3 regions of the Streptococcus sp. P25B114 genome follow, and region 1 is predicted to be linked to each of the others. Evidence: predicted binding sites of a transcription regulator. Region 1 holds the regulator's gene; each other region holds the start of a gene.

Region 1 (10,813 bases):
TGCTATGCGTTACGCGGGTGTATTGATTGCCGGTTTCCTTGGCGGTGTTGGAGGAGCAGTAAGTGCTCAATCGGTAAACATCAATTTTTCAGCGACAACCATCGTTGGTTCAGGTTTCATTGCCCTGGCCGCTGTTATCTTTGGTAAATGGAATCCGCTTGGTGCTATGTTAGCCAGTCTCTTCTTTGGTTTGTCACAAAGTTTGGCGGTTATCGGTAGCCAGTTGCCAGGCTTGAAAGATATTCCGACCGTTTACCTACAAATTGCACCTTACTTGATTACCGTTATTGCCCTATCTGCCTTCTTTGGTAAAGCTGTGGCACCAAAAGCCGATGGTATCAACTATATCAAATCAAAATAGCTATACAAAGAACCCTCAGTATTTGTTGAGGGTTCTGCCTTTTGAAAGGAGATTTATGCGTCGGTTAGTATTAAATATTGCCATGAGTTTAGACGGCTACATCGCCAGAACGGATGGTTCTTACGATTGGATACAAGGGCATAGAACAACTGACTATGATACGAGCCTGCAGTTTGATAATGAAGCTTTTTTCAAATCGTGTGATACGGTTATTATGGGCAGAAAATCACTAGAAGATTGTCCTCTGGAAATGATTGCCGGATATGAGGAGAAGGAGTTTATCATTGCTAGTCGCCATCAACAGCCCAGCTATGACAATGTCCGCTTTGTTTCAAATATTGTTGATGTAATCAAAAAGTTGAAAGGAGAAGATGGTTCAGATATCTGGTTGTTTGGTGGCGCTCAACTCGTTCAAATTTGTCTTAAGGAAAGATTGATTGATCATTTTATTATCGGGATTATACCAACTATTTTAGGAAATGGCATTCGTCTCTTTGATTTTTTAGCAGAAGAGCAGACATTGACTTTGGTCGAATCAACTGTGACAGATGGCATCGCCATGCTCCGCTATGATGTGCGAGATAAATAAAAGATGAGCTAAATCAACTCATCTTTTTTATCTTAGTTTTTGATTGCAGCTGCGATTTCAGGGTTAGCAAATGCGTCGTCCATGATATCTTTCAACTGTTTTGCAGAAGCTTGCATTTTTTGCAATTCAGCTTCGTTCAATGGGATGTTTACTGGACGAACGATACCATGTGCGCCGATGATAGCTGGTTGACCGATGAAGACATCTTCAACACCTTCGTATTGACCAGCTTGGTAAACTGACAATGGAAGTACAGCATTTTCATCATCAAAGATTGCTTTAGTGATACGGGCAAGGGCAACACCGATACCGTAGTAAGTAGCACCTTTTTTATTGATGATTGAGTAAGCAGCATCACGAACGGATACAAACAAGTCAACAAGACCTTGCTCATCGATATCGCGGTTGTCTTGCAACCAGTCGTACAATTTCACACCAGCAACGTTAGCGTGTGACCACACAGCGAACTCAGAGTCACCGTGCTCACCCATGATGTAGGCGTGGACGGAACGAGCGTCGATACCAATCTTATCAGCCAATGCTTGACGGAAACGAGCTGAGTCAAGTGAAGTACCTGAACCGATAACGCGCTCTTTAGGGAAGCCTGAGAATTTCCAAGTTGAGTAAGTCAAGATATCAACTGGGTTAGCAGCGACGAGGAAGATACCGTCGAAACCAGACTTAACGATTTCAGAAACGATTTGTTGGTTGATACGGAGGTTTTTCTCTACCAATTCAAGGCGAGTTTCACCTGGTTTTTGTGGCAAACCTGCTGTCAAGACAACAAGGTCAGCATCGTGAGCATCAGAGTACTCAGCAGAATAAATTTTCTTTGGTGAAGTGAAGGCCAAAGCGTGGCTCAAATCTTCCGCGTCACCTTGTGTACGGTCCTTATTGATATCAATGATACCCAATTCTTGACCAATACCTTGGTTGACAAGGGCATAAGCATAAGCTGAACCTACGGCACCATCACCGACAAGGATCACTTTTTTGTGTTGTTTAGTTGCAGTCATCTTCTAAACATCTCCTTAGTTTTATTTAGGGGGCATGTTGTCCCCTGACCACATTCCATTCTAGCACTTTTCCTGTGGTTTGTCACTTGGAAATAGGGACTTGAAAATGTTTACATAGCAATTCCCAAGTCAGAAAAGAGCCCCAGAATATGGTATAATAGTAGTAAGAATGCAGTTGAAATGAGGCATAGAATGCAAGATAAAAACTTAGTGACGGTGAATCTGACCAACGAAATGAAAAGCTCATTCATTGACTATGCGATGAGTGTCATTGTTTCTCGTGCACTGCCAGATGTGCGTGACGGTCTTAAGCCGGTTCATCGCCGTATTTTGTATGGAATGAATGAATTGGGAATCACTCCTGACAAGCCCCATAAGAAATCTGCCCGTATCACGGGTGATGTTATGGGTAAATACCATCCGCATGGGGATGCTGCCATCTATGAGGCCATGGTCCGTATGGCCCAGTGGTGGAGCTATCGTCACATGCTGGTTGATGGTCACGGGAACTTTGGTTCCATGGACGGGGACGGTGCCGCTGCCCAGCGTTACACTGAAGCTCGGATGAGCAAGATTGCGCTAGAAATGCTGCGCGATATTAACAAAAATACCGTTAATTTCGCGGACAACTATGATTCCAGCGAGCGTGAGCCAGAGGTATTGCCAGCACGATTCCCCAACCTTTTGGTCAACGGGACGACAGGTATCGCCGTTGGTATGGCGACCAATATTCCGCCGCATAATCTGGGTGAAACCATTGACGCGGTCAAGCTGGTTATGGACAATCCAGAAGTCACCACTCGTGAAATTATGGAGGTTTTACCGGGGCCTGACTTTCCAACGGGAGCCCTGGTTATGGGTAAATCAGGTATTCACCGTGCTTACGAGACTGGTAAGGGATCGATTACCCTGCGCTCGCGCACGGAGATTGAAGAATATGGCAATGGCCGTGAGCGGATTGTCGTAACGGAATTTCCTTATATGGTCAATAAATCCAAGGTTCAAGAACATATCGTTCGCTTGGTGCAGGAAAAACGGATTGATGGTATTACCGCGGTCCGTGATGAGTCCAACCGTGAGGGTGTTCGATTCGTCATTGAGGTGCGTCGTGATGCCTCTGCCAACGTGATTTTGAACAATCTCTTCAAGCAGACCCAGCTCCAAACCAACTTTAGTTTCAACATGTTGGCTATTCAAAATGGTGTTCCGAAAATCCTTTCTGTTCGTCAGATTTTGGAATCCTATATCGAGCATCAAAAAGAAGTAGTAACCCGTCGGACCCAGTTTGACAAGGAGAAGGCTGAGGCACGTGCCCATATTTTAGAAGGCTTGCTGATTGCGCTGGATCATATTGACGAGGTTATTCGTATCATCCGCAATTCGGAAACGGATGCTATTGCCCAAGCAGAATTGATGGCCAAATTCAATCTTTCAGAGCGTCAGAGCCAGGCTATTCTGGATATGCGTCTCCGTCGTCTGACAGGATTGGAACGTGATAAGATTCAGTCTGAATATGATGAATTGATAGCTTTGATTGCTGATTTGGCGGATATTTTGGCCAAGCCAGAGCGTGTGATTCTCATCATCAAGGAAGAGCTGGACGAAGTGAAGCGCAAGTATGCGGATGAACGTCGGACAGAATTGATGGTCGGTGAGGTCTTGTCACTAGAAGACGAGGACTTGATTGAAGAGGCAGATGTCTTGATTACCTTGTCAAACCAGGGCTATATCAAGCGTTTGGCCCAGGATGAATTCCACGCTCAGAAACGTGGTGGACGCGGTGTTCAGGGGACAGGTGTCAAGGACGACGACTTTGTCCGTGAACTGGTGTCAACCAGCACCCATGACCGTCTGCTCTTCTTTACCAACAAAGGCCGTGTTTACCGTCTGAAAGGTTACGAAATTCCTGAATACGGTCGGACCGCCAAGGGCTTGCCAGTGGTCAATCTCCTCAAACTGGAGGAAAATGAGTCCATCCAGACCATTATCAATGTGACCAAGGAGCAGGAAGATGGCCATTATCTCTTCTTTGCGACTCGTCAGGGGATTGTCAAACGTACCAGCGTGTCCGAATTTGGCAATATCCGTCAAAATGGTCTCAAGGCTCTGAATTTGAAAGAAGATGATGAACTCATCAATGTTTTCTTGACAGATGGTCAGGCAGACGTCATTATGGGAACCAAGTTTGGCTATAGTGTACGCTTTACGGAGACAGCTGTCCGCGGTATGAGCCGTATTGCAACGGGTGTCAAAGGGATTACCCTGCGAGACGGTGACCAGGTGGTCGGAGCGACCATGATTTCCGATGACCAGGAAGTTCTGGTGCTATCCGAGAAGGGCTTTGGCAAACGGACGCCTGCGAGTGAGTATCCGACAAAAGGTCGTGGTGGTAAGGGAATTATCACCATGAAAGTGGCAGAAAAGAATGGTCCATTGGCTGGATTGATTACGGTGTCAGGTACTGAGGACATCATGGTGATTACAGATACAGGTGTCATTATTCGGACCAGCGTTGCCAATATTTCGCAAACAGGTCGTTCGACTATGGGTGTCAAGGTAATGAAACTGGATCAGGAAGCGAAAATCATGACCTTTGCACTGGTTGATGCCGCAGAAGGCGAAGAAAATACGGAAGAAGAGGATAAGTAATGACAAAGGATAAGAAAAGGAAAGCAAGACGGGGGTCATGGTTGAGAAATCTTGCAGTGGGTCTCCTAATGCTCATCTCGCTAGCCTTGATTTTCAACACATCTATCCGCAATATGATGATTGCCTGGAACAGTAATAAGTATCAGGTAACCAAAGTATCCAAGGAAGAAATTGCTAGCAATAAAGAGGTGGACACTACATTTGATTTTGCTCAAGTAGAATCTATCTCTACGGAAGCAGTTATGAAGGCCCAGTGGGAAGCGCAGCAGCTGCCAGTTATTGGAGGGATTGCTATCCCAGATTTGAAGATTAACTTGCCAATTTTTAAAGGTCTTTCAAACGTTGCCCTCATGTATGGAGCGGGCACCATGAAAGAAACGCAAGAAATGGGTAAAGGCAACTATTCGCTAGCCAGCCACCATATTTTTGGTATGGCTGGAGCCAGTGAAACTCTCTTTTCTCCTCTTGAAAATGCCAAAGAGGGGATGAAGATTTATTTGACTGACAAGGAAAACGTCTATGTTTATAATGTGAAAAGTGTTCAGTCAGTGACGCCTGATAGTGTCTATGTCATCGATGATGTTGAAGGGCAAAATGAGATTACGCTGGTTACCTGTGAAGACTTGGCTGCCACCATGCGGACCATTGTTAAGGGCGACTTAGAAGAAGTGATTCCTTATGACCAGGCTGATGGTGAAACACTCAAATACTTTGAACAAACATATAATCAGGTTCAACTATAAATTGATTTGTCAAAAGGGTAGAATTTCTATCCTTTTTTCAATTTTTTTACGAACAGATAGGTGAGGAGGATTTTATGTATCAAATTGATTTTAAGGAAGAAGCACTGATGCCCCGTGAACGCTTGTTAGAATTGGGGCCGGAACGCCTGAGTAACCAGGAACTCCTGGCTATTTTCATCCGTACGGGTACAAAAAAGGAGCCGGTTTCTATCTTGTCCAACAATCTACACAATCAGCTGGAAAATCTGGCGGCTCTAAGGGATTTGTCTATTGAGGAATTGCAGAGCTTGACTGGGATTGGTCGGGTCAAGGCGATTGAGATAAAGGCCATGATTGAGCTTGGTAAGCGCATCAATCAGTCTGAGATTTTGCTCAACGATCGTATTTTGGGTAGTGAAAAACTGGGGCGTAAAATGATTCAGGAGATTGGACAGCAGAAGCAGGAGCATCTGGTCGCCATCTATCTCAACACTCAGAATCAGGTCATCCACCAAAAAACAGTCTTTATCGGCAGTGTCAATCGCAGTATTGCAGAGCCCAGGGAGATTTTGCACTATGCAGTCAAGTGTATGGCGACCTCGATTATCATCGTTCACAATCATCCGTCAGGCTCTGTACAGCCGAGTAAAAACGATTTGCTCTTTACTGAAAATTTGAAGAATTCTTGTGAGACTTTGGGTCTGGTTCTCTTGGATCATCTGATTGTCGGGCAGAAGGACTATTATTCTTTCAGGGAAGAGAGTGAATTATTTTAGTATCAAAAAACAGGGCTAGTCGAAACTAACCCTGTTTTGCTCTCTTATTCGCCTTTTCTCATAAAATACAGGAGTGTTTGCAGTTCGCTGGTCAAATCCACATATTGGACAACCACATCTTTTGGTACAGAGAGGTTAACTGGTGAGAAGCTGAGGATTCCTTTGACACCGGACTCAACTAGCACATCAGCTACTTCCTGGGCTTTAACACTTGGGACGGTCAAGATGGCAGTTTGTGAATCAGCTTCGGCAATCCGTTCCTTCAATTCAGAAATGGCATAGATTGGAATAGATTCATCAACTGTGCCCACAGCTGGATTATCATCTGCTTCAAAAGCCATAACAATCTTCATTTTGTTTCGCTCGTGGAACTTATAGTGGAGTAGGGCACGTCCCATGTTACCAACCCCTATGAGCATAACGTTGGTGATGGAATTGTCATTTAAAATTTCAGCAAAAAATTCCATCAATTTTTGGACGTCATAGCCAAAACCACGGCGACCTAGTTCACCGAAATAAGAAAAATCACGGCGGACAGTTGCAGAGTCAATTCCGATAGCTTCTGCAATATCTTTTGAGCTAGCCTTTTCAATATTGCTAGCGTGGAATCGCTTGAAAATGCGGTAATATAAGGAAAGTCGCTTGGCCGTGGCCCGGGGGATGTCAGTGTTTTTAATGTTCTTCACTCTTTTCTCCTTCTAGCTGTAGGACACCGGTTACTGGTCAAATAGATTTCACAATCTTTTGTAAATCGTATCAAAACTTTGCAAGGGATTGCAAAATCGATAACATCACTATCAGCTTGTTTGTTAGTTCACTTCTTTCTTATATTTTAGTCTATGTTTGTGAAAAAATCAACAGATTGATTTGAAAAAAAGACCAAACAACTTGGTCTTTCTATAGGGTTTGAAAATAGCGATAGAGATCTCCGACGGTGCCTTGGAAGTCAAGAGCTTGTCCGTCCTTGAGAATGCGGGTAACAGGGTAATAATCTGGTAGGGTGACACAGCCTGCAAAGGCCAATTTAGCCTCATCCAGATTATCAAATTGTTGAACTCGTTCTAGTTTGTAGGCATCAGTGTAGTAGATTTCAATCATCTTAGGCCTCTTTTGTAAATATATCTCGGTCGACCAGGCTATCCATGAGGAAGTAGAATTTTTCCTGAATAACTGGATTGCTGCCTGGTTTAAAAATGTTAATCAAACGAAGACCAGACTTGTCTGTGATGTTGATTTTGAAACCAGTCAAATCTTGGTTGATGATAATTTTCAAGAGGAAACCTTGCCCAGAATTGGGAACTTCTTCTAGTAGGCGTTCCAGCTGATAGTGACCAGCCTTGGTTTGCTCAAAGGTATTGTCACGCAGGGTGTATTTTTTGATACCCGAGCTGATATGATAGGTAAACTTACAATCTTTTAAGCGTACAGTTTTTTCAAATGCCATTTTATCCTCCTATTATCTTGTGTAATTCAGTGATGAGTGCATCAATATCAGCAGTCGTATTGCTTTCTGAGAAACTGATGCGGATGGATTCTTTCAGTCGTGGAGAATCTTTTCCATACATAGCCTCAAGGACATGACTGTTTTGTACAACACCTGCTGTGCAGGCAGAACCACTTGAAACTGCGATTCCGGCTAGATCTAGGCGCATGAGTACCTGCTCATTGAGTTGACCAGGAAAGCCAAGATTGATGATATGAGGAAGGTAGTCGCCAGTTTGATTGATGTAGTAGTCGGTGTCGGCCAGGTGGTGGATGAGGTGTTCTTTTAGGGAAGTGATGTATTGAAAATCTTGGTCCCTTTTAGCAGTTTGCTCTTTGAGGGCTGTGGCCATCGCTGCAATGGCAGGGAGGTTTTCTGTTCCTGCACGATGTTGATTTTCTTGCTTACCGCCATGTATGAGTGCATCAAATTTAGGCAATCTTGAATAGAGGAAACCAATACCTTTTGGGCCATGAAATTTATGGGCAGCAGCAGATAGGAAATCAATCCCCAGTTCTTCAGGCTGGACAGGCAATTTTCCCATGACCTGTACTGCATCAACATGGAAAACTGCCTGGTGGTCTGCTAGTAACTGTCCAATTTCTTGTATAGGGAGCAGTTGGCCAGTTTCATTATTGGCAAACATGGTGCTGACCAGAATGGTGTCTGGTCTAAGTGCATCTTTGATCTGCTGGGCTGTGATGATTTGGTCGATTGGCTGGATATAGGTCACTTCAAAGCCAAAGCGTTCCTCCAGATACTGCATGGTATGGAGGACTGCATGGTGTTCAATGGCAGTAGTGATAAGGTGTTTGCCCTTGTCTTGATGGGCCAGAGCATAGCCTTGAATGGCTAAATTATTGGCCTCAGAGCCTCCAGATGTGAAGATTAAGTTATCAGGACGGACCGACAAGATATCAGCTATATCCTGTCGTGCCTGTCTGAGAACCTGATTAGCCTTGCGACCAGCACCGTGGATGCTAGACGGATTGCCATAGATGTCTGCAGCGACTTCCGTCATCCGTTCTAGGGCAGCCGGTGACAGGGCAGTCGTAGCTGCATTATCTAAATAAATCAAGTGTAACTCCTAGTTTTATTTAAGTGGGCTGTTAAATTTGAAAAGTGGGCTCAATGGCTGGTGTTCTTGAATGCGGTGGATAGCGTCAGCAATCAAGTCGCTAGCCGTAATGAAAGCAATATTATTAGGATGTTGTTCCTTGCTGGCTACAGAGTCTGTGACCAAAATTTCCTTGATAGGAGAGTTGTCCAAGAGTTCCGCAGCAGTCCCAGCGAAAAGTCCATGACTGGCAACGGCGTAAATTTCAGTTGCGCCACCGTCTTGAACAATTTTAGATGCTTGAGAGAAAGTGCGGCCTGTATTTAGAATATCGTCGACCAGGATGGCTTTCTTCCCAGCAACATCACCGATGATATAGCCTTCGGCACGTTCCGAATCGTCTTGGGCGTAGTCAATGATAGCAATCGGTGCATTCAAAAATTCTGCGATGTTACGAGCGCGCTTGATTCCTGAATTTTTGGGACTAACGATGACCACATCGTCGTTGCAGAGGCCTTTTTCCATGTAGTAGGACGCAAAGAGTGGCTCTGTCAGGAGATTATCCACTGGAATATCAAAGAAACCTTGAATCTGTGATGCGTGGAGGTCCAGGGTCAGAACGCGGTCGACACCGGCTTTTACCAACATATTTGCTACTAGTTTAGCAGTGATTGGTTCGCGTGGAGAGGCTGTGCGGTCTTGACGAGCGTAGCCAAAATACGGCATGACAGCGGTAATGGTGTTGGCAGAGGCACGCTTACAAGCGTCAATCATAATCAAGAGTTCCCACAAGTGATTGTTGACTGGGTAGCTAGTTGATTGGATGATATAGACATCAACACCACGGACTGATTCCTCAATGTTAATCTGGATTTCACCGTCAGAAAATTGACGTGAAGACATTTTTCCAAGAGGAATACCGGCTGATTCTGCAATTTTTTCAGCGATATCACGGTTACTGTTGAGCGAGAATAATTTAATGTTATGTTCACCAAGTGGTTGTACCATTTTGACTAACTCCTTTTTATAACCCTACTTTTTCATAAAAGCAATGAAACATAGATAGATTTATTTTACCAAAAAAACGGACAATTTTCAGTAGTAAAGTCAAAAATCAGCCTTATTGGGCTGATTTTATCTGGGCTGCGGTGCGGGCGACCTTGCTGCTGGCGTATTTGAATTGGATGGATTGTTTTTTTAGGTAGTCGTCAAAGAGGATTTTGCCTTCTTCGGCATCGGCTACTTCAACCTCTAGTTCATAATCAAGAAAGCCGGCATAGTCATTTTCATCCAGGGCCATGAGACCGATAGAGGTCTCTTTTTCATAGCGTTTGGTGGTCAAGCTACCCCAGACGGCTAGGTTATCAAGAGGGACATCGGTGGCTGAAATGATGTCAGTAATCTGTCCTTTTGGCAGTTGAAAATTGGTCAGCAATTGTCGTGCAGTATCGATGTCTAGAGCTTGATTGTATTCCTGATTGCCAATCTCCTGGGGAATTTTTAGGGTCAGCTCTGCCATGTCCTCAAAGGTCCGAATACGGAGGGAAAATCGGTTACTTTTCATATCTAAATCCGGCGTGTCTATGTAGTGATTGGTCTGCATGACAGGCTGGATATCTGCGAAATCGGGTAGCAGTCGAAGATATTCAGATTTGGTTAATAATGTTTTGTACTCAATTTCCAGATGGTTTTTCATACTGTAAACCCCTTTCATATGGTATAATAATCTTTGTGTTATTCTAATACAATTTATAGGATTTGACAAGAAAGGAGCCGTATGGAGTTTAATTGGGAAGAATTTTTAGACCCCTATATTCAGACTGTCGGGGAGTTGAAAATTAAGCTGCGTGGTATTCGAAAGCAGTACCGCAAGTTTAACCGCCATTCTCCCATTGAATTTGTGACGGGGCGGGTCAAGCCTATCGAGTCTATTCAGGAAAAGATGGTTCTGCGGCATATCAAGCTGGAAAATCTGGCCCAGGACATGCAGGACATTGCCGGTCTGAGGATCATGGTCCAGTTTGTGGATGACATTGAGGAGGTCTTGGCTATTTTGCGCAAGCGCAAGGACATGCAGATTGTCCATGAGCGGGACTATATCAAGTACATGAAAGCATCGGGCTATCGTTCCTATCATGTGGTCGTTGAGTATCCGGTGGA
Region 2 (10,813 bases), on a different contig from region 1:
TTTCGACATAGACCACCTCACGAATGAGATTTTTAGTTGAAAAGGTCGCCAAGGATTTTCCGTTGAAGAAGTGGTAGCGATTGTCCTCAGGAATCAGGTCGTCACTGACCAGCTGGTCAATCAAGGTATTGCCTGACTTGGTACGCGTATTGAGTAGCTGATAGAGATTTTCAATGATGTCGCCAAAGACAATTGGGAAATTGGTTTTCTCGGCAAAAGCCGCAACATCAGTATAGTCAAAGTTTGGCACAAAGCCCAGCAATTGAAAGGCTACTTGGTAGAAAACTTCCGCAGTGACTTGGCGGTCCGACTGAAAGAAGGTCAAGAGGTCTGTCTCCCAGTCTGCAATCATATTGGACAGGGCAAAGTCTGTGTTGGTTGTCAGAAAATGACAGGTTCTTACGAAGATTTCCAGGATTTCTTTTATTTCTGCTTGACTATCGACCGCAAAGCCGATAGAATGGAGTTCGTTTACAATGGTTTCCCGATTTTGTGGGATGTATGAAAATTGATTAAAACGCATAGGAGCTCCTTATTTTCTGAAATTATCTACCTTCCATTATAGCGGAAAAGGGGCAAATTTGTCTAAGAATAGTTAGAAATTCTGTAAGGAAAAATGTCGAAATCTACAGGAAATCATTTGTAAAATTAAGTAAAATTCTATATAATATCTAGGAATGATATTAGGAGGGAAATGATTGTGTTAAGGGAAAATCAAGCCGTAGTACCTGTGCTGCGGGTCAATAATAGAAGTGTTAATCAAGCCTTCCTAGAAGATAATTTGGGGATGAAAACCAAGCTGGAAGACGGCCCATTTGCGGAATTTGCTGGTCATCAAGACAGCGAGATTAGGCTGGTTTTGCAGGAATCGCCAGGCAATCGTAGCCGGGCTGTTCATGGACTGAAGAAGCTCAATAAAATCATTATCAAGGTCGAGAAGGTTCACGAAATTGAGGCTCTGTTGGCTAATGGAACGGTTTACAGCAAGCTCTACAAGGGGCATAATGGCTATGGTTTTGAGGCAGTATCGCCTGAGGGAGATACTTTTTTGCTCCACAGTGAGGCAAGCATCGATGATTTAACAGCTATTCTGCCACCAGTTCCTTTTAAGGGGGATGCTGATTTCGCTGGTTTAAGTCATTTTGAGGTGGAGTCTGTTTGGATTAACAGCCCTCATCCAGTAGTTAGCCAGGATTTTTATGAGACTATCTTGCCCAACCAGGACTTTTTGCGTTTTGTTGGGGCAGAGGGTGAAGATTTACTGACACCAGCAGAAGAGATCTGGGACTTGGACAGCCTCCGTTTTGCGGTAGAGAGTGATTATGATTGGTCTGATTTGGAGAGCAAGCTGGACGTTCCATTTTTCAAAGACAAGAAAGCGACTTTTATCCAAACAACAGACCCAAGCGGTATTGAATTGTGGTTTGAAAAATGAGACAAGCAATTTTAGACAAGATTTCAGAGCAGATTGGGCAAGGAGTCTATCCTGGTGCCAGTCTGGCTCTTTTTTCTAAGGGTCAGTGGCAGGAGTATTATCTGGGTACTCAGGATGGTCAGACGCCAGTTGAGGCGGGTTTGACCTATGATTTGGCTTCTGTTTCCAAGGTGGTGGGAGTTGGCACTCTTGCGACTTTTTTGGTCAATAGCGGAGCTTTGGAGCTAGATAGAACCTTGCAGTCTTACTATCCTGCTTTTCAGAATAGTCAAGTGACCATCCGGCAATTATTGACCCATACTAGCGGTATCGATCCTTTCATTCCCAATCGGGATAGTCTGGATGCAGACCAATTAAAAGAAGCGATTTTGAAGATTAGGGTGACGGAGAAGAAGGACTTTTTCTATACTGATATCAATTTTCTGCTCTTGGGCTTTTTGCTGGAGGAAATGCTGGGGGACAGTCTGGACCAGCTCATTAAACGCCGTATCCTAGAGCCCTTTGGCATGTCCCAAACCAGCTACGGACCAGTTAGCGAGGCAGTGCCAACCCTTAAGGGCGTCAAGGCAGGTGTGGTGCACGATCCTAAGGCGCGTGTCTTGGGGCTCCATGCGGGGAGTGCGGGCCTCTTTTCAACGGTCAGGGATTTAGAAATCTTTTTGGACCAGTATTTGACGGCGGATTTTGCAGGTCAATTGACCCAAGATTATGGCTTTGATGCCAATCGTAGCCGTTCGCTAGCCTGGGATAAGAAGGGGAACTGGTTGTCTCACACAGGCTATACAGGCACCTTTATCATGTACAATCGTCCTTTACAGCTGGCGGCTATTTTCCTGTCTAATCGGACCTACGATAAGGACGAGCGGGCTCAGTGGAAGTTGGACCGCAATCAGGTCATGAAATTGATAAAACAGGTTTTGGAGGAGGAAGTATCGTGAGATATGTCTTGTTACTGCGGGGCATCAATGTCGGCGGTCGCAATAAAATCGTCATGGCGGAGCTCCGCCAGCAGGTGGTTGATTTGGGCTACACAGATGTTGAGACCTATATCAATTCTGGGAATTTGTTTTTCTCGTCGGCCCATAGCAGAGCGGATATCGTGGCGGACTTTGACCAGTTTTTTGCGGCGAATTATCCTTTTGTTGAGACCTTTGCTCTTCTGAGCGAAGAAGATTACGGGGCGGAGCTAGCCCAATTACCAGCTTGGTGGCAGGAAGATTATTTCCGAAAGAATGTTCTCTTCTTTACAGAGAAACTTGATTTAGGAAAATTGAAAACCTATCTGACTAAGCTAGATCTAGGCGATGAGATTGTTCATTTGACGGATCGGGCTATTTATTGGGCGGTGACTTCTGAGGCAGGCTACCACGGCACGGCCTATCATAAAAAATTAGCTGGTTCTCACTTTTACAAGCAATTGACCATCCGGAATGATAAGACGTTTGAGAAGTTGGGGACTTACTTTTAGAAGTACTGCATAAATTTAGTTGACAGTTCTTCTCTTTTTTAGTAGACTGGTAAAAATTGTTAATAGCTTTAACTGTGTCCTGTGAGGCATAAAAGTGAATCAATGAGAGATGGAAAGGTATTTTTCCACATTATTTTAATGCACTTTTAAGAGCAGGGACGGTAGTTCCTGTTTTTGTTTGAGCTTTTCTCAATTTTTAATAAAGGTGGTCTGTGAGCCACCATTAAAAAGGAGAATTATCTATGTTGGGTTTGAAACTCGATAAAAATAATCAGCGTGCCTTAGCGGCGGCCATTGTGGCTTCTGGAACAGACGATTTAAATGTCATGTTCCTGTCATTTTCTATGGCTAATATCATAGCAGAGCTGGGCATTTCTGGAGCCCAGGCCGGCTGGATTGCGACCATCACCAATCTGGGTATGCTACTGGGTGGACTAGTATTCGGTGTCCTTGCTGACCGCTACAATAAATTTAAGGTTTTCAAGTGGACCATTGTCATCTTTGCAGTTGCCACGGGACTCATCTACTTTACCAATAGCCTGCCTTACCTTTACCTCATGCGTTTTATTGCCGGCATCGGGGTCGGTGGTGAGTATGGTGTCGCTATTGCTATTATGGCGGGTATTGTCCCCAAGGAAAAGATGGGACGAATTTCTTCCCTCAATGGTATAGCGGGCCAGATTGGTTCTATCAGTTCGGCTCTCTTGGCAGGCTGGTTGGCTCCAAGTTTAGGCTGGAAGGGGCTCTTCCTTTTTGGACTCTTGCCTCTCCTTCTGGTCTTATGGATGCAAGTGGCTATAAAAGATGATGCCATCTTAGACCATTCTCCAGGCCAGGACAAGGAAGATACGGAAGTTGCTCATGTTAGTCAATTGTTCAAAACGCCTGCTTTGACAGCCCAGACACTGGCATTGATGGTTATGACAACGGTGCAAATCGCAGGCTACTTCGGTATGATGAATTGGTTGCCGACCATTATTCAAACCAGTCTAAATATTAGTGTCAAAGATTCTTCTTTGTGGATGGTCACTACCATTCTTGGCATGTGTATCGGTATGCTGGTTTTCGGCCATATCCTGGATAAATTTGGTCCTCGGCCAGTCTACAGTGCCTTTCTCCTTGCCTCGGTCGTCTGTGTCTATCTCTTCCAGTTTGCTAATTCCCAAGTGACTATGATTCTGGGTGGTATGATTGTTGGTTTCTTTGTAAATGGGATGTTCGCAGGCTATGGTGCTATGATTACCCGACTTTATCCACATCACATCCGCTCTACAGCCAATAACGTTATCTTAAACGTCGGTCGGGCAGTAGGAGGCTTCTCCTCTGTCATTATCGGTATGATTCTGGATGCTTCCAGCCCAGCCACTGTCATGGTCTTCCTATCTAGTCTTTACCTGATTAGCTTTGTAGCAATGCTCTCCATTCAAAATTTGAAGAAAGAACGGTATAGCCAATTTCAGTAGCTGAAGAGAATTTGGTTGCTGAATGTGATTGATTTTTAGAATTACTATTCTACCGATTTCAGTCTGATTTTGACGATCTGTTATTCTATCAAAGTTGTTAAGTTATCCATATCCTTCCGAAAATCCTCTCCCTATCCTTCCGTTTATCGCCTCTCCTTCCGACCCTCCGTGAGACAGATATGGTCTTGCGCGGTTTGACCATTGACCAGAAACCTGTGAAAGATCACCTTGAGGCCATTGGTCACAGGGAAGCTTTTGAGTATGTGCAGACCCTGGTGGCAGAGGGTGCTCCCTTGACTGAGCAAGTCGTGAAGGATATTCACTATCTGGTATTATCGGATAAAAAAGACGGTAGGGGCGTCTATCGAAAAGTGCCGGTACGTATCATGGGAGCTACAAATAAACCTGCCCAGCCTTTTATGGAGCAATGGCTGGCGGACTATGCTCAAAGTCAGGAAGACATCGTGACCAAGATGGCTCGTTTTCACATCGCCTTTGAAAGTATCCATCCCTTTATTGATGAGAATGGTCGGACGGGTAGGCTTTTGGTTAACCTGGAGCTGATGAAGGCTGGCTACCCTCCGATTGATATAAAATTCTCGGATTGACTAGTTTACTGCAAGGCCTTTGATGACTTTCATGCCAAAGGAAGTTTGTCAGCAATGGAAGATTTGTTTGCCCCTTATTTGAATGAGATATTAGATATGTATTTATCTACCTATCTATCCTATCTCTCAATCATGTGGAATAGTTGCTAGAAAGAATAAGGAGTGCCTATGGCTCGGTAGTATCTTCTTAATGATGCGGTGACGGAAACGAATAATTATCAAGGGAGCCCGTTGTTTCTTCAGAAGAAAAATTCTTATACAGCAAAAAGGACCTGCATTGCAAGTCCTTTTCAGTTTGTTTTGATTAAGCATTCACACCTGAAACTTCAGCTGCGTGGTCGTCCATTGAGAGAACTTCGTGGAAGACACGTTGGGTCAATTCCATTTTTTGCTCTTTAGTGAGGTATTTAGTGTTTACGCAGTATCCAGAGATACGAACGATAACGTCCTCACCAGCCATGATTTTCTCATAAACGTCGTTCAAGTCCATAACGTTCAAGTTAACGTGCTGACCCCCTTGTTCGAAGTAACCGTCAAGGATTGTCACCAAGTTTGTTACTTGCTCATCGAAGGTCTTACCAAGCGCTTTTGGAGAAACTTGAGTGGTCAATGAGATACCGTCGTTGGCATGGTTGAAGTCCAATTTAGAAAGGGTGTTCAAGTTTTGCAACCAACCACCACGAGCTTTAGAAGTTGGGTTGGCACCTGGTGGGAAGAATTCTACTTTAGAAGTGTTGACTGAGCCATCTTCGTTGAGGAATACCCCACGGTGAACTGGTGAGTTACCAGTTTGTTTAGAGTAGGCAACGTTTGAAGTGATAGTCAAGATAGACACGGCAGCTTCCGCATTCTTATAGAGTTTCTTGCTTGCAAGACGAGTATAGAATGCTTCCATGAGCCATTTCGCAATATCATCTACACGGTCATCATCCTCACCGTAGCGTGGGAAGTCACCGATTACTTCATAGTCATAGATAAAGCCATCTTCGTCACGGATTGGTTTAACCTGCGCGTGCTTGATAGCTGACAAGGAGTCGACTGTATTAGCAAATCCACAGATACCGAAGCCCATGTTTGCACGAAGGTGAGTTGGCAAGAAGGCCATTTGAACTGCTTCGTAGTTGTACTTGTCGGTCATGAAGTGGATGATGTTCATGGCATCCACATAGGTATCTGTCAACCAGTCAAGGGCAGTTTCAAAGTCTTTGATGACACGGTCGTAGGTGAAGATTTCTTCTTGGTTTGGCTCAACACCGTCAAATACCTTGTATTCTTTGTGGACATCATCGTAACCAGCGTTCCAGCTTGAAAGAAGACCTTTCAAAACGTTGACACGAGCACCGAAGTACTGGATGTTGTGGCGTTTGTCTTCGCTTTCTGGGTCAAGTGGTGACACACAGCAAGAGATACAAGACATTTCGCCGTAGCCGTCTTTGGCCATGGTTGTTACACCTTCGTATTGGATAGAAGAGTGTTTGTGGCTCATAGCCATACAGTAGCGACGGAAGGCATACGGCAATTTGTCAGACCAGAGAACGGTCAAGTTTGGTTCTGGCGAGTTGCCGATATTGTCAAGCGTGTTGAGGAAACGGTAGTCCATCTTGGTAACACGGTGGCGACCGTCATTACCCATACCTGCCATAGAAGTGGTCAAGAAGGTAGGGTCACCAGAGTAGATTTCGTCGAATGATTTTGTACGAGCAAATTTAACGGTACGAAGTTTCAATACGAAATCGTCAACAAATTCTTGGATTTCTGATTCTGTAAATGTTCCGCGAGCCAAGTCACGTTCTGCATAGATATCAAGAACGATTGGTACACGACCGAGGGAAGTTGCAGCACCGTTGATGACACGACATACTGCCATGAAGGCGATGTTGGTCCACTGGATAGCTTCCTTGGTGTTCATGGCTGGTTTACGGACGTCAACGCCGTAGTGGTCACCCAAGCGAACAACTTGTTGGAGAGCTTGATACTGCATGTTGATTTCTTCGCGGAGACGGATGGATTCTTCATCAATCTCAGTGATAGCATTCCAGTCGGCTACCTTTTCTTCCATGAGGTAGTCAGCCCCGTAAAGTGCCAAACGTGCGTACATACCGATGATACGACCACGAGAATAAGCATCTGGCAGACCAGAAACGTGGTGGGAGTGGCGGGCGCGGCGGATGTTAGCTGTGTAGGCACGGAAGATACCGTCATTTACAGTGGTTGCGTGTTTGGTGTAAATTTCATGCAAGAGTGGATCTGGAGTGTAGCCGTTTTCGATGAGAGTAGTCTCAGCCATACGGATACCGCCTCTTGGCATGAAGTTAAGCTTGAAGAGTTCATCATTTTGGATACCAAAGATGAGCTCATTTTCTTTATCGATGAAGCCAGGGCCAATATCAGCAATAGAAGTTGCACGGTCGATATCCATAGGGAAACGAGTGTCTTCGTAGCCTGCTTTTGTCTCCTCGATAATTTTTTTAATATGCAGTGAACGCTCAGTTGGGCCTGCAAGGAAGCTTTCATCACCATCATATGGCGTGTAGTTGGCTTGTACGAAACGAGTTACACTAGCCTTATCTTGCCAGTCGGTACCTTTGAAGCCTTCCCAGGCTTGGGCGAAAATGTCTTCAGTAACGTTTTTAGTTTTTACTTTTGTTGACATGAGGGTTCTCCTTTGAGTTTTTGCAAATAATATGCTTGTGATTATTATAACACTATAAAACGCTTTCTTCAAGGCAAAAATCAATGAAAGTTTGTGAAAGTTGTTTCGGAATATTTCAGAAAATGCCTGAGTATACGGATTGTAAGTGCTTGGTAAGAAATATGATTTTATGTGTTGTTATAATAAAATTCTTTGTGAAAAATCGATTGTGATGAAATATTGTGCGGAAAGGGGTATAATGGTTGAAAATAGATTTCACCAGAAAGGAGCATCATGTTAGTTTTTCCGCTTATCAATGACCTATCCCGCAAGATTATCCACATTGACATGGATGCTTTTTTCGCTGCTATTGAGGTGCGGGACAATCCCAGTCTCAAGGGCAAGCCGGTTATCATTGGGGCGGATCCGAGACTGTCTGGCGGTCGGGGGGTGGTGTCCACCTGTAGTTATGAGGCGCGTGCCTTTGGAATTCATTCGGCTATGTCCTCCAAAGAAGCTTATGAACGCTGTCCCCAGGCGGTTTTCATTTCAGGGAACTATGATAAATACCAGGAAATTGGTCTCCAGGTCCGCGAAATTTTCCACCGCTATACGGATTTAGTCGAGCCCATGTCCATCGATGAGGCCTATCTGGATGTGACGGAAAATAAGCTGGGCATCACTTCGGCTGTCAAGATTGCCAAACTCATCCAGTACGATATCTGGAAGGAGCTACACCTGACGGCATCAGCTGGCGTCTCCTACAATAAATTTCTGGCTAAAATCGCCTCGGACATGGAAAAGCCGCATGGATTGACCCTGATTAAGCCGGAGGATGCGGTGCCGGTTTTGGCCAGTCTCCCTGTCGAGAAATTTCACGGAGTTGGTAAGAAGACCGTCGAAAAACTGCATCAGATGGGAGTCTATACTGGGGCAGATTTGTTAGATGTATCGGAGATGACTTTGATTGACACTTTCGGTCGTTTTGGTTTTGATCTCTACCGCAAGGCCAGAGGTATTTCCAATTCACCCGTAAAAACCAATCGCATCCGCAAGTCTATCGGTAAGGAGCGGACCTACCGCAAGTTGCTCTATCGTGAAGAGGATGCTCTGCAAGAGTTGGGTAAGCTCTGTCAGAAGGTGGCGGTTAGTCTGACCAAGCACCAGAAAAAAGGACGGACCATTGTCCTCAAAATCCGCTACGGAGATTTTTCGACCCTGACCAAGCGCCATAGTTTTTCGGAGGCGACTGACCAGGCCGATAGGATTGAGAAGGAAGTCCGCCAAATCTTTGAAGAAGTCGGCCAGCCAGAAAAGGGCATTCGTTTGCTGGGTGTGACCGTTACCAATTTCAAATAGGGAAATCAGAAAATTTCTGGTTCCTTTTTATAATTTTTTAAACCATATATCAACATATCTGTTATAATGATCATAGAACATCACATCAAAAAAGGAGATTGCTATGATTCATCTTGTCTGTCCCAACCCTGCTCTTGACCGAACCCTCTTGGTTGAGGCTATTGAGAAAAATATTCCCCTACGTCCCTTTGAAGTCCGAGATTATCCAGGTGGCAAGAGTTTCAATGTGGCCCATGCCCTCAAGGAAAACGGCCAGACGGACTATGTTATCCATACTATTTTAGGTGGAGCGATTGGTCGCTACATCGAGGAACTCAATGCTGACAAGGGCAATGCCCTCAAGGTGGTTCAGTCTGGGCAAAACACCCGCACCTGCAATATCTACGTTGAAACATCGACAGGGGATGTGGTTCTCTTCTATGAAAAAGGCCTGGAATTGACTGCAGAACTCCTGGATCAATTTACTAAGCAAATCGAGGAAAGCCTGCAACCAGGTGATACCTTGGTCTTTTCAGGCAGTCTGATGAAGGGGATGCCGGATGATTATATCCAGCGGTTTATTGAAAAATTCCCTGCGGTCCGCACCATTGTGGATACCAGTGGTGCAGCCCTTCGTGCCGCTTACGAGGCTCGTCCAGCCCTGATTAAAATTAACAATGAGGAGCTCAAGGACATCTATCCAGAGTTGGATGAACATGACCCAGAAGATGTACTGCGTATCCTCAAAGAAGTGACTCCTCACGAAAATCTTATCGTGACCCTGGGCAGCAAGGGAAGTCTGGCCAAAATCGGTCAACGCTTTTTCCGTATCCAATCCCCTAAGAAAGAGGCTAAAAATCCAATTGCAGCTGGAGATTTCTATCTGGGTCTCCTTGTCAAGGGGATCAGCCAAAATCAAGAGCCAGAAATCTTCCTCAAGGAGGCTGCTGCCTATGCAACTGCCAACTGCCTCAATTATTTCCCAGAAGTTGCGCCAGAGCAATTCGCAGAAATCTTAGCAGAAGTTCAATTTGAAGAATTAGTCTAGTCATTCCTTATCGCATCCTCGGAAACGGGGATGCTTTGCTTTATGTTAAAAATTTTCAGAAAAAATAAATATATCGATAATGGTAAAAAACTATTGACAAAAAAGCCAATAAGTTTTACTATATTGATATACAAGAAAACGTTTACAAAAATTGCTTGCAATACAGGTTTGTGCTTCTCATAAATAGAAAGGAATAGGGAATGAAAAAAGTATTGAAATTTTTAGCAATTGCTTTTGTAGGTTTGGTTTTGGTTGCTTGTGGCCAGGCAGCTCAAAAATCGGGTTCAGATTCTGACGGAGGTTCAGGTGGAACTGGAGAAACCTTCGAAGTCGGCGTTGCTATCTATCAATTTAACGATAACTTCATGACACTCTATCGTGAAGAATTGGACGCATATTTCAAAAAATTAGGCGAAGAAACTGGTAATACCTACAACTTGGATATCCAGGATGGTAAGCAAGACCAGGCTACCCAGACAGAGCAAATCAATAACTTTATCGCTCAAGGTAAAGATATTATCCTTGCAAACTTGGTTGACCCAACAGCGGCAGGTACCATCATTAACTCAGCAAAAGCTGCAAATATCCCTGTTGTCTTCATCAACCGCGAGCCTGAAGTAGCTGAGTTGGAAATCTGGCCTGGTAAGACTGCCTATGTCGGTGCTGATGCAACTCAATCAGGTACTTATCAAGGCGAAATCATCGCAGCAACTGATTCTAAAGGGGATATCAACGGTGACGGTACTGTGACCTATATTACTCTCTTCGGTGACCCAGCTAACGTAGATGCTCAACAACGTACTACCTACTCTGTTAAAGCT
Region 3 (10,813 bases), on a different contig from region 1:
TGCCCTTGATTCGGATTCTTATGCAACCTTGGTCAAGATGATGGATGCCAACAAGCATTTTGTTAGTTTTTATCGCTATTTTGACAACCTTCGTGACCTCTATTCCAAGCCATTTGAAGAAGATGGCAAGGAATGGGTCAACAAGTGGATGTCAGATGGCCAGCAATTTTATGCTGATTTTGTCCAACCCTATATTCCTGCCCAGCTGCGCTCAATCCTAGAAGCGCCTTATCAGCTGACCGGCGCGCTCAAGGATAACTGGTCTCAATTCTTGGGGCCGTGGGCTGAATCCTTCTTTGACCTCAGTCGTCTCTATGTCGAGGGTGCCAATGGAGATCCAGACAAGCTGGCTGGTTTCTTTGACCAGTGGAAGAGCCAGTATGAGCAGACAGTAGCGCCGCTCTTGCGCATTCCAGGCATGGGCAACAACACGGAGAAGATTGAAGCTCAGAACGCCTTCATTGACAATAGTATTCAGTTAATCCTAACAAGTATAGAGTTCCAGCAAAAACTAACCCAAGTAACCAAAAATCGGGCTAAAACTTTAATGGAAGAATTTGCTGAATTGGTTAAAAAGGGTGAGCAACCGCAAACATACAAGGAATTTTATCATCATTGGTCTAATGAAGTAGAAAAAACCTTACAAGAATATTTCTACTCAGATGAATTTTCTCAACTCTTGGCCAAATTTGGTACCGCCAATGCGCAGTTTGTCATTGCCCGCAATAAACTCTTAGAATTAGTCCTGAAAGGCCTGCCGATTGTCCTAGAAAGTGATGCGCGCAGCCTGTATAAAAAGGTTCAAGAGTTGAAACGCGAAGTGACCAAGCTCAAGCGCGAACTCAAGGACATCAAGCAAGGCGCAGAGGCCAAGCCTGCCAAGACCAAGTCCAGCAAGAAAGCTGACAGCAAATAAGTAAGAAGGGAGATGGCCTATGTTTGAGGAATTATTTACCATACCGAAGAAAAATATTCAGGATGCCCTGGAATCCCAACAACGCTTGATTAAGGGCATTGAAACCTTGACCAAGCTGGAACGCCCAAAAGGTGGCGTATCGGAAAAAGAAGTCATCTACGCAGAGGATAAGTTGGTCCTCTATCATTTCAAACCAAAAGTAAAACGACCGCTCAAGACGCCGACCCTGATTTCTTATGCCCTGGTCAATAAATACTACATGCTAGACTTGCAGGAGGGCAATAGCTTTGTGGAAGATATGCTCAATGCGGGGGCGGATCTCTATGTCATCGACTGGGGTTATCCGACCAAGGATGACATGTATATCACCATGGAAGACTATATCCAGGGCTATATGCGCAACTGTGTGGAGGCTGTTTTGGACCATTCTGGTGCCGATAAAATCAACTTTTTCGGCATTTGCCAGGGAGCCAATTTTGCGACTATCTTTACAGCCCTCAATCCTGACTTGGTCAAGAATCTGGTGACTGTTGTGGCGCCGATTGATTTCTCTCCGTGTGATAAGTTGCTCTTCCAGTGGGGCAAATATATGGATGCAGACAGTATGGTCGAAGCCTATGGCAACCTGTCTGGAGAAGTCATGAACAACGGTTTCTTGCTCTTATCGCCTATCAAATTAACCACCAATAAATATTTGGATTTAATTGATAAATTGGACAATGAAAAAGCCATGACCAATTTCTTGGCCCTGGAAAGCTGGATTTTTGACAGCCCTGCCCAGGCTGGAGCGACCATTCGTCAGTTTACCAATGACATGTACCATGATAATAAGCTGGTCAAGGGCGAGCTCAAAATCGGTGATGAAACGGTCAATCTCAAGAATATCAAGCAGCCATTGCTCAATATCATTGCCAATCGGGATGACCAAGTGCCGACTCTGGCTTCTGAACCATTACCGAAATTGGTTGGCTCAAAAGATACGGAGACTGTCTATTATGATTCCGGCCATATCGGCCTCTTTGTCAGCAAGCGGTCTCGCCAACAAGTAATACCAAAACTCATGGATTTCTATAAAACCCATGATGAGTAAAAAGGGCTGGGCTTAAGCCCAGCTCCTTGTCTATAATGGGGAAAGTTGCCAATGTGGCTTGTTCGCTAGAGGAGATGTTTTCTTAGAATGTCTGCTAGCTGATTAGGTTGGTCTGTCTGGATAGAGTGACCAGCATCCATGACATAGAGATGGGCCTGTTGCTTCAAGGTCTGATAGGTCAGAAGAGCAGAGTCCATGCGAACAACCTTGTCCTTGTCCCCGTGGATAATGATGACCGGACAGGTGACATCTTGAATCCGGTTGGTTCCGGCGACCAGGCCGTTTGTCCGATTGGTCATATTGAAGGTGAAGAGGTTGATAAAAATGTCAGAGTAGTTTTGCTGCTGGCACATGGCATCCATATAGGTCTGGTAATCCTGCTCAGAAATCGGGTAGAGTTGGTAGAGGGGGTCCATTATTTTCTTGAGGATACGCTGGTCACGGTTTTGTAAGGCCAACTCGACCTTCTGCAGGACGGGATTCCACTTGGCCATGGCCCGATTGGTCTGGATGAGGAGCGGCAGCAGGCCTAATTGAGGTCGATTGATACCGCTAGGAGACAGGTAGCCCTGTATGCCGATGGAGGCGAGGAGAAATACCTGCTCAACGGCTTGTGGTTTTAGCGCAGCCATTTCCAAGGCAACCCCACCGCCTGTGGACCAACCAAGGATAGCATAGCTAGGGATTGCCAGCACATCCATGAGCTCCACCAAGTCCAGAGCCAATTCCTGCAGGGAATGGACAGGCTGCTGGTAGCTGGAATGCCCGAAACCACGCATGTCTGGAAGAATTAGCTGAAAGTCTCCTTCCAGAGCCTCTGCTAGCTGGTAGAAATGAACCGACGAACTCAGGTTGCCATGCAGGAGAATCAAGGCTGGGCCAGTAGTGCCAGTTCTTGAATAGGCTAGGCGCTCGCCATTTTTCAGTGTATGGTAGTGGATAGGATATGATTTCATATAATAACCCTTTCTTTGACCCCATTATAGTAAAAAATAATAAAAAATCAACTAATACTCTTCGAAAATCAAAACCATCCCTTGTCAAGAGCCTTTCAGCCTGTCGCATTGAAATAAGTTAGTGATAGAGTTCTGCTGGTGGCTAGATTGATTTTCATTGAGGATAAATAAAATGACGAAAAGGAGTAGTACAATGACAAAAGTATTTGAAATTGGGCAGACGGGCCAGTTTGCTAAGACCATTACAGAGACAGATGTGATCCTTTTTGCAGGGATTTCAGGTGATTTGAATCCTGCCCATGTCAACGAAGTTGAGGCTTCACAGGGCATGTTCAAGAAGCGGATTGCCCACGGCATGTTGGGTGCTTCCTTGATTTCAACCGTCTTGGGCATGTATCTGCCTGGTCCTGGCACCATCTATCTGGGACAGGAGTTGAAATTCCTCAAACCCGTTGGAATCGGGGATACCTTGACTGCGACTGCAACCATTACAGCCATTGATGACAAGGGCTGGTTGACCTTGGAGACTATCGTGACCAATCAGGATGGTGTCAAGGTCATAGCTGGTCAGGCCAATGTTATCCCGCCAAAATAGGCTAGTCCAGACACATTACAATTTGTTATGGTTGACATAAGATTTTGTAATAGAAGAAGGATTGAAAAGGGTTTCAATATTTGGTATGATTGTGACAAAGATAACGAAACAGGAGGAATATACAAGATGAATCGTGTTACAGAATTGTTGGGTATCCAGTATCCCGTTTTCCAAGGAGCCATGGCTCAAATTTCTCGTCACCAATTGGTCAGCGCTGTCTCAAACGCTGGCGGTCTGGGTATTCTTGCTTCAGGCGGCATGACGGCAGATGAGGTCCGAGAGGAAATTCGGAAGACCAAGGCCCTGACGGATAAGCCGTTTGCGGTCAATCTGATGTTGATGATGGACAATGTGGCAGAGATTGTGGAAGTCCTGATTGAAGAAGGGGTTAAGGTTGTGACCACAGGTGCAGGTACGCCGAAACCCTATATGCCTCGTCTCAAGGAAGCTGGTATCAAGGTGGTCCCGGTTATTCCAAGTGTCAAGCTGGCCCTCAAAATGCAGGAATTGGGCTGCGATGCTGTAGTGGCTGAAGGGATGGAAGCTGGTGGTCACATCGGCGAAACGGCCTCCATGCCCCTGACGAGACAGGTGGCTGCTGCTCTAGATATTCCTGTGATTTGTGCAGGTGGTGTGGCAGATGGCCATGGTGTGGTCGCAGCCTTTGCCCTGGGAGCAGAAGGGGTGCAGATGGGGACCGTATTCCTCGCGGCAGAAGAATGCCCGATACCAGATAGCTACAAGCAGGCTGTGCTGGATGCGGTAGACACCTCAACTGTCGTGACTGGTCGCAAATTTAAGGCGCCGGTGCGCTGTATCCGCAATGCTATGACAGACAAATATCTGGAAATCGAGGCTCAGGCTACTTCCCGTCATGATCTGGAAGAAATCACCATGGGGGCTCTTGCCAAGGCGGTCAAGGATGGAGATGTTGAAAACGGCTCTCTCATGGCTGGACAAATTGCTGGTCTGGTCAATGACATCAAGCCTGCCAAGGCCATTATCGAGGCAATCTTTACAGAAGCAGATCATGTCTTGAAGAAACTCCACCTCTAATTTTTAATACACTACCAATTTCCTCTTTGGCAGGCTGGATTCAGAATCCGGTCTGCTTTTTTCTTCACAAACTTTCTGTTCTTCCTATTTTTATACTTTCCAAAGTTAGGAATGGTAAGGATTCTTGTGTTTTCCTACTTTGTGAAATTCTATAATCTTCACTTATAGTCGTATTAATTTTTATTAAGTAGATTTTTATGTAATTTCGTTATATTATAATGTTGTCAACAAAATGTAAACGCTTTACAAAAAGCAAAAAATACAAAAAGGAGTCTATTACCATGTCAGTTAAAGAATTAGCTAGAGAGTTGTACCCAGAAGATTTGTTCGGTTATGCCGAAAAATTGACGGAGGGTGAACTGAAAGTCTTGAAACACTTGCGCCAAGAATTAGAAGCACGTGTTCGTCCAGTCTTGATTGACAGCTATGAAAAAGCCCTGCTTCCACGTGAAGAAATCCTGGGAGCATTTGCAGCAGCCAAAATTATGACTCACCCAGATTTGTTCGTTGGTCGCGAAGGATCTTGGAAGGCTGGTGAGCTTTACAACGCCTTCCTCTACCTGGAAATGGCTCGCTTCGATCCGTCTGTTGCAACCTTCTACACAGTGCATGGCGGACTTGGTTACAATACGATTCTCATTGGTGGTAGCCAGGAGCAGATTGAGCGCTTTGGTACACCAGTTCGTAATTTTGAAGCACAGACCTGTTTCGGTTTGACAGAGCCTGACCATGGCTCTGACATTGCAGGTGGTCTTGCAACAACAGCTGAGCGCAAGGGTGATGTCTGGGTATTGAACGGCGAAAAACGCTGGATTGGTGGTGCTAAGACAGCAGACTTTATTCCAATCTTTGCCCGCGATGTGGAAACCAAGAAAATCAAATGTTTCATGGTGAAACAAGGTAGCCCAGGTCTTTCTGTGGAAAACGTGGAGCACAAGATTTCCCTCCGTATCGTAAACAATGGTCACATTACACTCAAAGATGTGGAAGTTCCTGAAGCAGACCGTCTTGTCAATATCAACGGCTATGGTGATGTAGCGAAAATCTTCGTTCGCACACGCGCAGACGTTGCTTACATTGCCATGGGTACAGCGGCTGGTGCCTTCAATGCAGCCCTTCGCTTGACCACAACTCGTGAACAATTCGGTCGCAAACTCGGTGGCTTCCAATTGGTACAGGAAAAATTGGCTCGTATGCAGGCAAATGTGCAGGCAGCCATTGCTTACTCCGCACGCATTGCCGAAATCCAAGAATCTGGCACAGAAGAAATGCTCAATTCTTCACTGGCTAAGCTCCACAACTCTCTCCGCATGAGAGAAACAGTAGCCCTGGCTCGTGAAGTCTGCGGCGGTAACGGTATTACCTACGAAACAGAAGTTGCTCGCTTCTTCACAGATGCGGAAGCTATTTACACCTATGAAGGAACACACGAAATCAATGCCATGATTGTGGCGCGTGAATTGACTGGAATCGGTGCCTTCGTCTAAAACTCACTGAAAATCCATCTCTCGGCTCAAGGCGACAGGCCGCAAACCTCCACTGGAGATTTTCGCTGGTCAAGGCTTTTGAAAAGAGAAATGATTTTCTAAGAGTAAGCAATTCATCTGGGAGTGGGGAATCTCCTGCTCCCAGGATATTGGCTCTAGGGCGAAAGGAAAGGAAAAAGTATAATGGAAATTAAAAATGTTATGGTCATTGGGTCTGGTCAAATGGGCAGCGGGATTGCTCAAGTTTTTGCCCAATCAGGCTTCACTGTCTATCTCAATGATATTAAATTAGAATTTGTTGAACGTGGTCTAGCAGGTATTAAGAAACAATTTGATCGTGCTGTTGGTAAAGAAAAAATGACTCAGGAAGAAGCAGATGCTGCAATGGCAAGACTGATTCCGTCAACAGATTATCAAGATGCGAAACATGTGCAACTCGTCGTTGAAGCTGCAACTGAAAACCGCGATATCAAGCTGAGCATCTTTAAACAATTAAACGAAATTACTGGTCCTGAAACCATCCTGGCATCCAATACCTCCTCCCTGTCTGTGACCGATATTGCTGCTGCTTCAGGTCGTCCGGATAAGGTTTTGGGAATGCATTTCTTCAACCCAGCTCCTCTCATGAAACTGGTTGAGGTCATTCGAGCGATTCAAACCTCACCCGAAACAGCTGCTGCGGTAGAAGAAGTCACTGCAAAAATCAATAAAACAGCGGTGCGCGTGGCGGATTCCTATGGTTTTGTGGTCAACCGTATCCTGATTCCAATGATCAACGAAGCAATCTTTGTCTTGGGAGAAGGCGTTGCCAGTGCAGAAGAAATTGACACAGCCATGAAATTGGGTGCCAACCATCCGATTGGCCCATTAGCTCTAGCTGATTTAATTGGCCTCGATGTTGTTTTGGCTATTATGAATGTCTTGAGCAATGGCTTCGCGGATCCAAAATATCGTCCAGCTCCACTTCTTAAAAAAATGGTGGAATCTGGTAAACTTGGTCGTAAGACTGGTCAAGGATTCTTTACGTATTAGGAAGGGAGAAAAAAATGAGAGAAGCAGTAATTGTAGCAGCTGTTCGAACACCAATTGGCAGTTACGGTGGAAGTTTAAAAGATATATCTGCTGTTGATTTGGGAGTAACTGCTGTCAAAGGCGCACTCGAAAAAATTAACCTTGATCCTACTTTGGTGGATGAAGTGATTTTTGGTAATGTACTTGGTGCAGGTCTTGGACAAAACGTCGCACGTCAAGTTAGTATCAAATCTGGCTTGCCTGTAACGACTCCTTCCTTCACCATTAATAAAGTTTGCGGTTCTGGTCTGAAAACCATCAGCCTAGCAGCCCAAGCTATCCTTTTGGGAGATGCAGATGTTGTCATTGCAGGTGGTACGGAAAATATGAGCCAGGCGCCGTATGTTATTCAAAATCAGCGCTGGGGTTCCCGCATGGGCGACAGCAAAGTGATTGATACCATGCTAAAAGATGGACTAACGGATGCCTTTGAGCCAATGCATATGGGTATCACAGCAGAAAATGTCGCAGCCAAGTACAATATTACCCGTGAAGATCAGGATAGCTTTGCGGTTCGTTCCCAAGAAAAGGCTGTCGCTGCTATCAAGGCAGGTAAATTCAAAGACGAAATCGTACCAGTCCTGATTCCGCAACGTAAGGGCGATCCACTCGTCTTTGACACAGACGAATATCCACGTGAAAATGCCAGCATGGAAGGCATGGCTAAATTGCGCCCAGCCTTCAAGAAAGACGGTACTGTTACTGCCGGAAATGCCTCTGGTATCAATGACGGAGCAGCGGCTATCATTATGATGAGCAGTGAAAAAGCTGCACAATTGGGTCTGCCAGTCCTTGCTACTATCAAATCTTATGCAAGTGCAGGTCTAGATCCAACTATTATGGGTTGCGGTCCTATCTACGCATCCCGTAAGGCTCTGGATAAGGCAGGCTTGTCTGTCAGTGACCTAGATTTAGTTGAAGCCAACGAAGCCTTTGCGTCCCAAGCTTGCGCAGTCAATCGCGAACTAGGACTCAATCCAGATATTGTCAATGTAAACGGTGGTGCCATTGCCCTCGGTCACCCAATCGGAGCGTCAGGCGCCCGTATCTTTGTCACACTTCTACATGAAATGCAAAAACGTGATGCCAAATGCGGTTTAGCAACTCTCTGTATCGGTGGTGGTATGGGGATAGCCGTTATCGTGAGCAGATAGTACTCTTCGAAAATCAAACGCAGACGTTGTTGACTCGACTTGATATGTGAAAAGCTCAGGGTGTGCTTTTCAGCCCGTCGCCATAAAACCATAAGCGTCAGAGTTCTCCGCGTCTTCCTGATTTTCATTGAGTAACTTTCACCATTTGTAGATTATGTGAGGAAAGATTATGAAAAAAACACCAAATCGTTGGGTCATTTTGGCGGCGGCCATCTTGACCAACCTCTCCTTGGGAGCGGGCTATGCCTGGTCCGTTTTCCAAAAAGCTCTCTTGGAAGCCAATGCCGACCAAGGATGGGTACAGGCCCAGACCTCACTGGCCTTTAGTATCTCCTTTGCCATGGTTCCGGTCGGAATGATTATTTTCGGCCCCAAGGTTGATGCCCTCGGTCCTAAGAAATTTGTATTCTTAGGTGGTATCCTCTTTGGTCTGGGCATGTTTGCCACAGGCTTTGCAACCAGCTTGTCGATTCTCTATCTTACCTACGGTGTCATCCTGGGTCTAGGTATCGGGTCTGCCTATGGTGCAGCCACTTCGGTCGCTTCCAAATGGTTCCCTGATAAAAAAGGTCTGGCTGGTGGTTTGACAGCGGCAGGCTTTGGTCTTGGTCCCCTGATTATCGGGCCAGTTGCTAAAGGCATGATTGGCGCCATGGGTGTTTACCGGACCTTCAATGTACTGGGTATTGCCCTCTTGGTGGTCATCTGTGCGTCTTCCCTGGTCATGGAAAAGGCTCCAGCAGCTGCTCCGACACCAGGTGCTGCAGCTCCGACTGGTAAGACCCATAAGGAAATGTTGCGTGAAGGCAATTTCTGGCTACTCTGGTTGATTTACATCCTCGGTGCGACCGGCGGTATGATGATTATCGGTGGTGCCGCATCCATCTCTGACCAATACAAGCTGGTCAGTGAAGCGACATTCTTTGTCATGCTGGTTTCCATCGCCAATACCTTTGGCCGGATTTTCTGGGGAGCCGTGTCTGATAAGATTGGTCGCTACCCGACCGTTGTTGCCATGTTTGCCGCAGTAGCAGGAGGGCTCTTCCTGACAGCGACTTTTAAAGGTGAAGGCAGTGTCCTGGCTATCATCGGTGTCATGCTGGTTGCCCTGTCCTTCGGTGGTTTCCTCGGTTCCTTCCCAGGTATCACTGCTGATAACTGGGGTGTGGCCAATGTAGGTACCAACTACGGCTGGATGTTTACGGCTTACGGTGTGGCTGCTATTGCAGGACCACAGCTGGGTGCTCGTCTGGCTCAAGCCAACAATGGAGACTACTCTATGGCCTTCTATATCGTCATCGGCATGGCCGTGGTCGGAATCTTGCTCCAGCTTTACTACATTGCTAAATCTAAAAAAGCTTCCTAACCTCTAGTGCCCGGAGAAATCTGGGTGCTTTTTTACTTTTTGGGAAAGCGTTCTTGATTACTTTTTGATGGTTGAACAACCTCAATAAATAAGTTGGTTTTCGCACAATTTCTATAAGCCCAGCTAATACGACTATTAAAATTTCTTAAGTAGACGAATATGTAAATAGTTGATAAACTAATAATGTAAGCGTTTTACATTTTGTCAATCGATTGGTTGCATTGTTGACCCTAGGTGACCGATCACATTACACATTAGGAGAATGTTTATGAACAAAACTGTATTGTTGGACGTCAAAGATGGCATCGGCTATATCACTATCAATCGTCCAGAAGCATTGAATGCCCTCAGCTCACAAGTCTTGAAAGACTTGAATGAAGTATTGGATGTAGTGGAAACCAGTACAGAAATTGGTGTAGTCATCGTCACAGGTGCAGGTGAGAAATCATTTGTAGCCGGCGCAGACATCAAGGAAATGGATAAGATGACGCCGACACAAGCCTTCGAATACATGACCTATGCCAATGATACTTTCTCCAGACTAGAACATCTTCGCCAGCCATCTATCGCAGCAATTAACGGATATGCTTTGGGAGGTGGTATGGAATTGGCTCTGTCAACAGACATTCGTCTGGGCCATGAGAAAGTGTTGTTGGGCTTCCCTGAAGTGACACTTGGAATTATACCAGGATTTGCAGGAACCCAACGGATGCCACGCCTCATCGGCATCAGCAAGGCCAAGGAACTCATTTTCACGGCTCGAAATGTAAAAGGACCAGAAGCAGTCGAACTCGGCATACTCAATCGCCTGGTCCCAGCAGAGGAATTGATGCAGGAAGCTGAAAATCTAGCAAAATCTATTTTGAAGAATGCTCCGTTGGCTGTCGAAAAAGCCAAACATGTCATCAGCGTGGGAACAGAATTACCACTGCAAAGTGCTATCCGCTTGGAAACAGAAGCAGAAGCACTCCTCTTCTCAACAGAGGATAAAAAAGAAGGCATGGGCGCTTTTGTTGAAAAACGAAAAGCAGTCTTTACACGGAAATAAGTAGCTTTGACGAGGAGAAAAAAATGGCAAAAATTGTAACGCTCAAAGAAGCAGTATCGCTGGTACAACCGGGA

What was found. Region 1 encodes Rex, which represses fermentation and respiration genes when NADH is low (regulators of the CRP and FNR family bind a similar motif). Its sites were predicted from a motif close to TTGTGAANTANTTCACAA; they were not measured.
Region 2: the regulator Rex is predicted to act here: its motif matches at 7,663-7,680, upstream of pflB (formate C-acetyltransferase).
Region 3: the regulator Rex is predicted to act here: its motif matches at 3,647-3,664, upstream of ACVC7T_RS00165 (nitronate monooxygenase).

The regions. Positions count from the first base shown of each region.
Region 1 is NZ_JBRKNW010000016.1:27,516-38,328, forward strand. Features, by position in the region: gene ACVC7T_RS08405 (ABC transporter permease) at 1-361, shown strand, start outside; gene ACVC7T_RS08410 (dihydrofolate reductase family protein) at 417-950, shown strand; gene ACVC7T_RS08415 (L-lactate dehydrogenase) at 983-1,966, opposite strand; gene gyrA (DNA gyrase subunit A) at 2,159-4,615, shown strand; gene ACVC7T_RS08425 (class A sortase) at 4,615-5,358, shown strand; gene radC (RadC family protein) at 5,433-6,113, shown strand; gene ACVC7T_RS08435 (redox-sensing transcriptional repressor Rex) at 6,158-6,799, opposite strand; gene ACVC7T_RS08440 (DUF4649 family protein) at 7,011-7,211, opposite strand; gene ACVC7T_RS08445 (DUF1831 domain-containing protein) at 7,213-7,557, opposite strand; gene ACVC7T_RS08450 (cysteine desulfurase family protein) at 7,559-8,674, opposite strand; gene ACVC7T_RS08455 (ribose-phosphate diphosphokinase) at 8,690-9,661, opposite strand; gene ACVC7T_RS08460 (CYTH domain-containing protein) at 9,774-10,349, opposite strand; gene ACVC7T_RS08465 (GTP pyrophosphokinase) at 10,431-10,813, shown strand, end outside.
Region 2 is NZ_JBRKNW010000004.1:25,968-36,780, forward strand. Features, by position in the region: gene ACVC7T_RS02850 (Xaa-Pro dipeptidyl-peptidase) at 1-523, opposite strand, end outside; gene ACVC7T_RS02855 (CppA family protein) at 695-1,435, shown strand; gene ACVC7T_RS02860 (serine hydrolase domain-containing protein) at 1,432-2,373, shown strand; gene ACVC7T_RS02865 (DUF1697 domain-containing protein) at 2,367-2,903, shown strand; gene ACVC7T_RS02870 (MFS transporter) at 3,146-4,366, shown strand; partial or broken gene ACVC7T_RS02875 (Fic family protein) at 4,528-5,124, shown strand; gene pflB (formate C-acetyltransferase) at 5,279-7,627, opposite strand; gene dinB (DNA polymerase IV) at 7,901-8,965, shown strand; gene ACVC7T_RS02890 (1-phosphofructokinase family hexose kinase) at 9,069-9,992, shown strand; gene ACVC7T_RS02895 (galactose ABC transporter substrate-binding protein) at 10,193-10,813, shown strand, end outside.
Region 3 is NZ_JBRKNW010000001.1:26,377-37,189, forward strand. Features, by position in the region: gene ACVC7T_RS00145 (poly(R)-hydroxyalkanoic acid synthase subunit PhaE) at 1-916, shown strand, start outside; gene phaC (class III poly(R)-hydroxyalkanoic acid synthase subunit PhaC) at 936-2,006, shown strand; gene ACVC7T_RS00155 (alpha/beta fold hydrolase) at 2,072-2,962, opposite strand; gene ACVC7T_RS00160 (MaoC family dehydratase) at 3,156-3,557, shown strand; gene ACVC7T_RS00165 (nitronate monooxygenase) at 3,684-4,613, shown strand; gene fadE (acyl-CoA dehydrogenase FadE) at 4,895-6,100, shown strand; gene ACVC7T_RS00175 (3-hydroxybutyryl-CoA dehydrogenase) at 6,284-7,132, shown strand; gene ACVC7T_RS00180 (acetyl-CoA C-acetyltransferase) at 7,147-8,325, shown strand; gene ACVC7T_RS00185 (L-lactate MFS transporter) at 8,495-9,691, shown strand; gene ACVC7T_RS00190 (enoyl-CoA hydratase/isomerase family protein) at 9,960-10,739, shown strand; gene ACVC7T_RS00195 (CoA transferase subunit A) at 10,763-10,813, shown strand, end outside.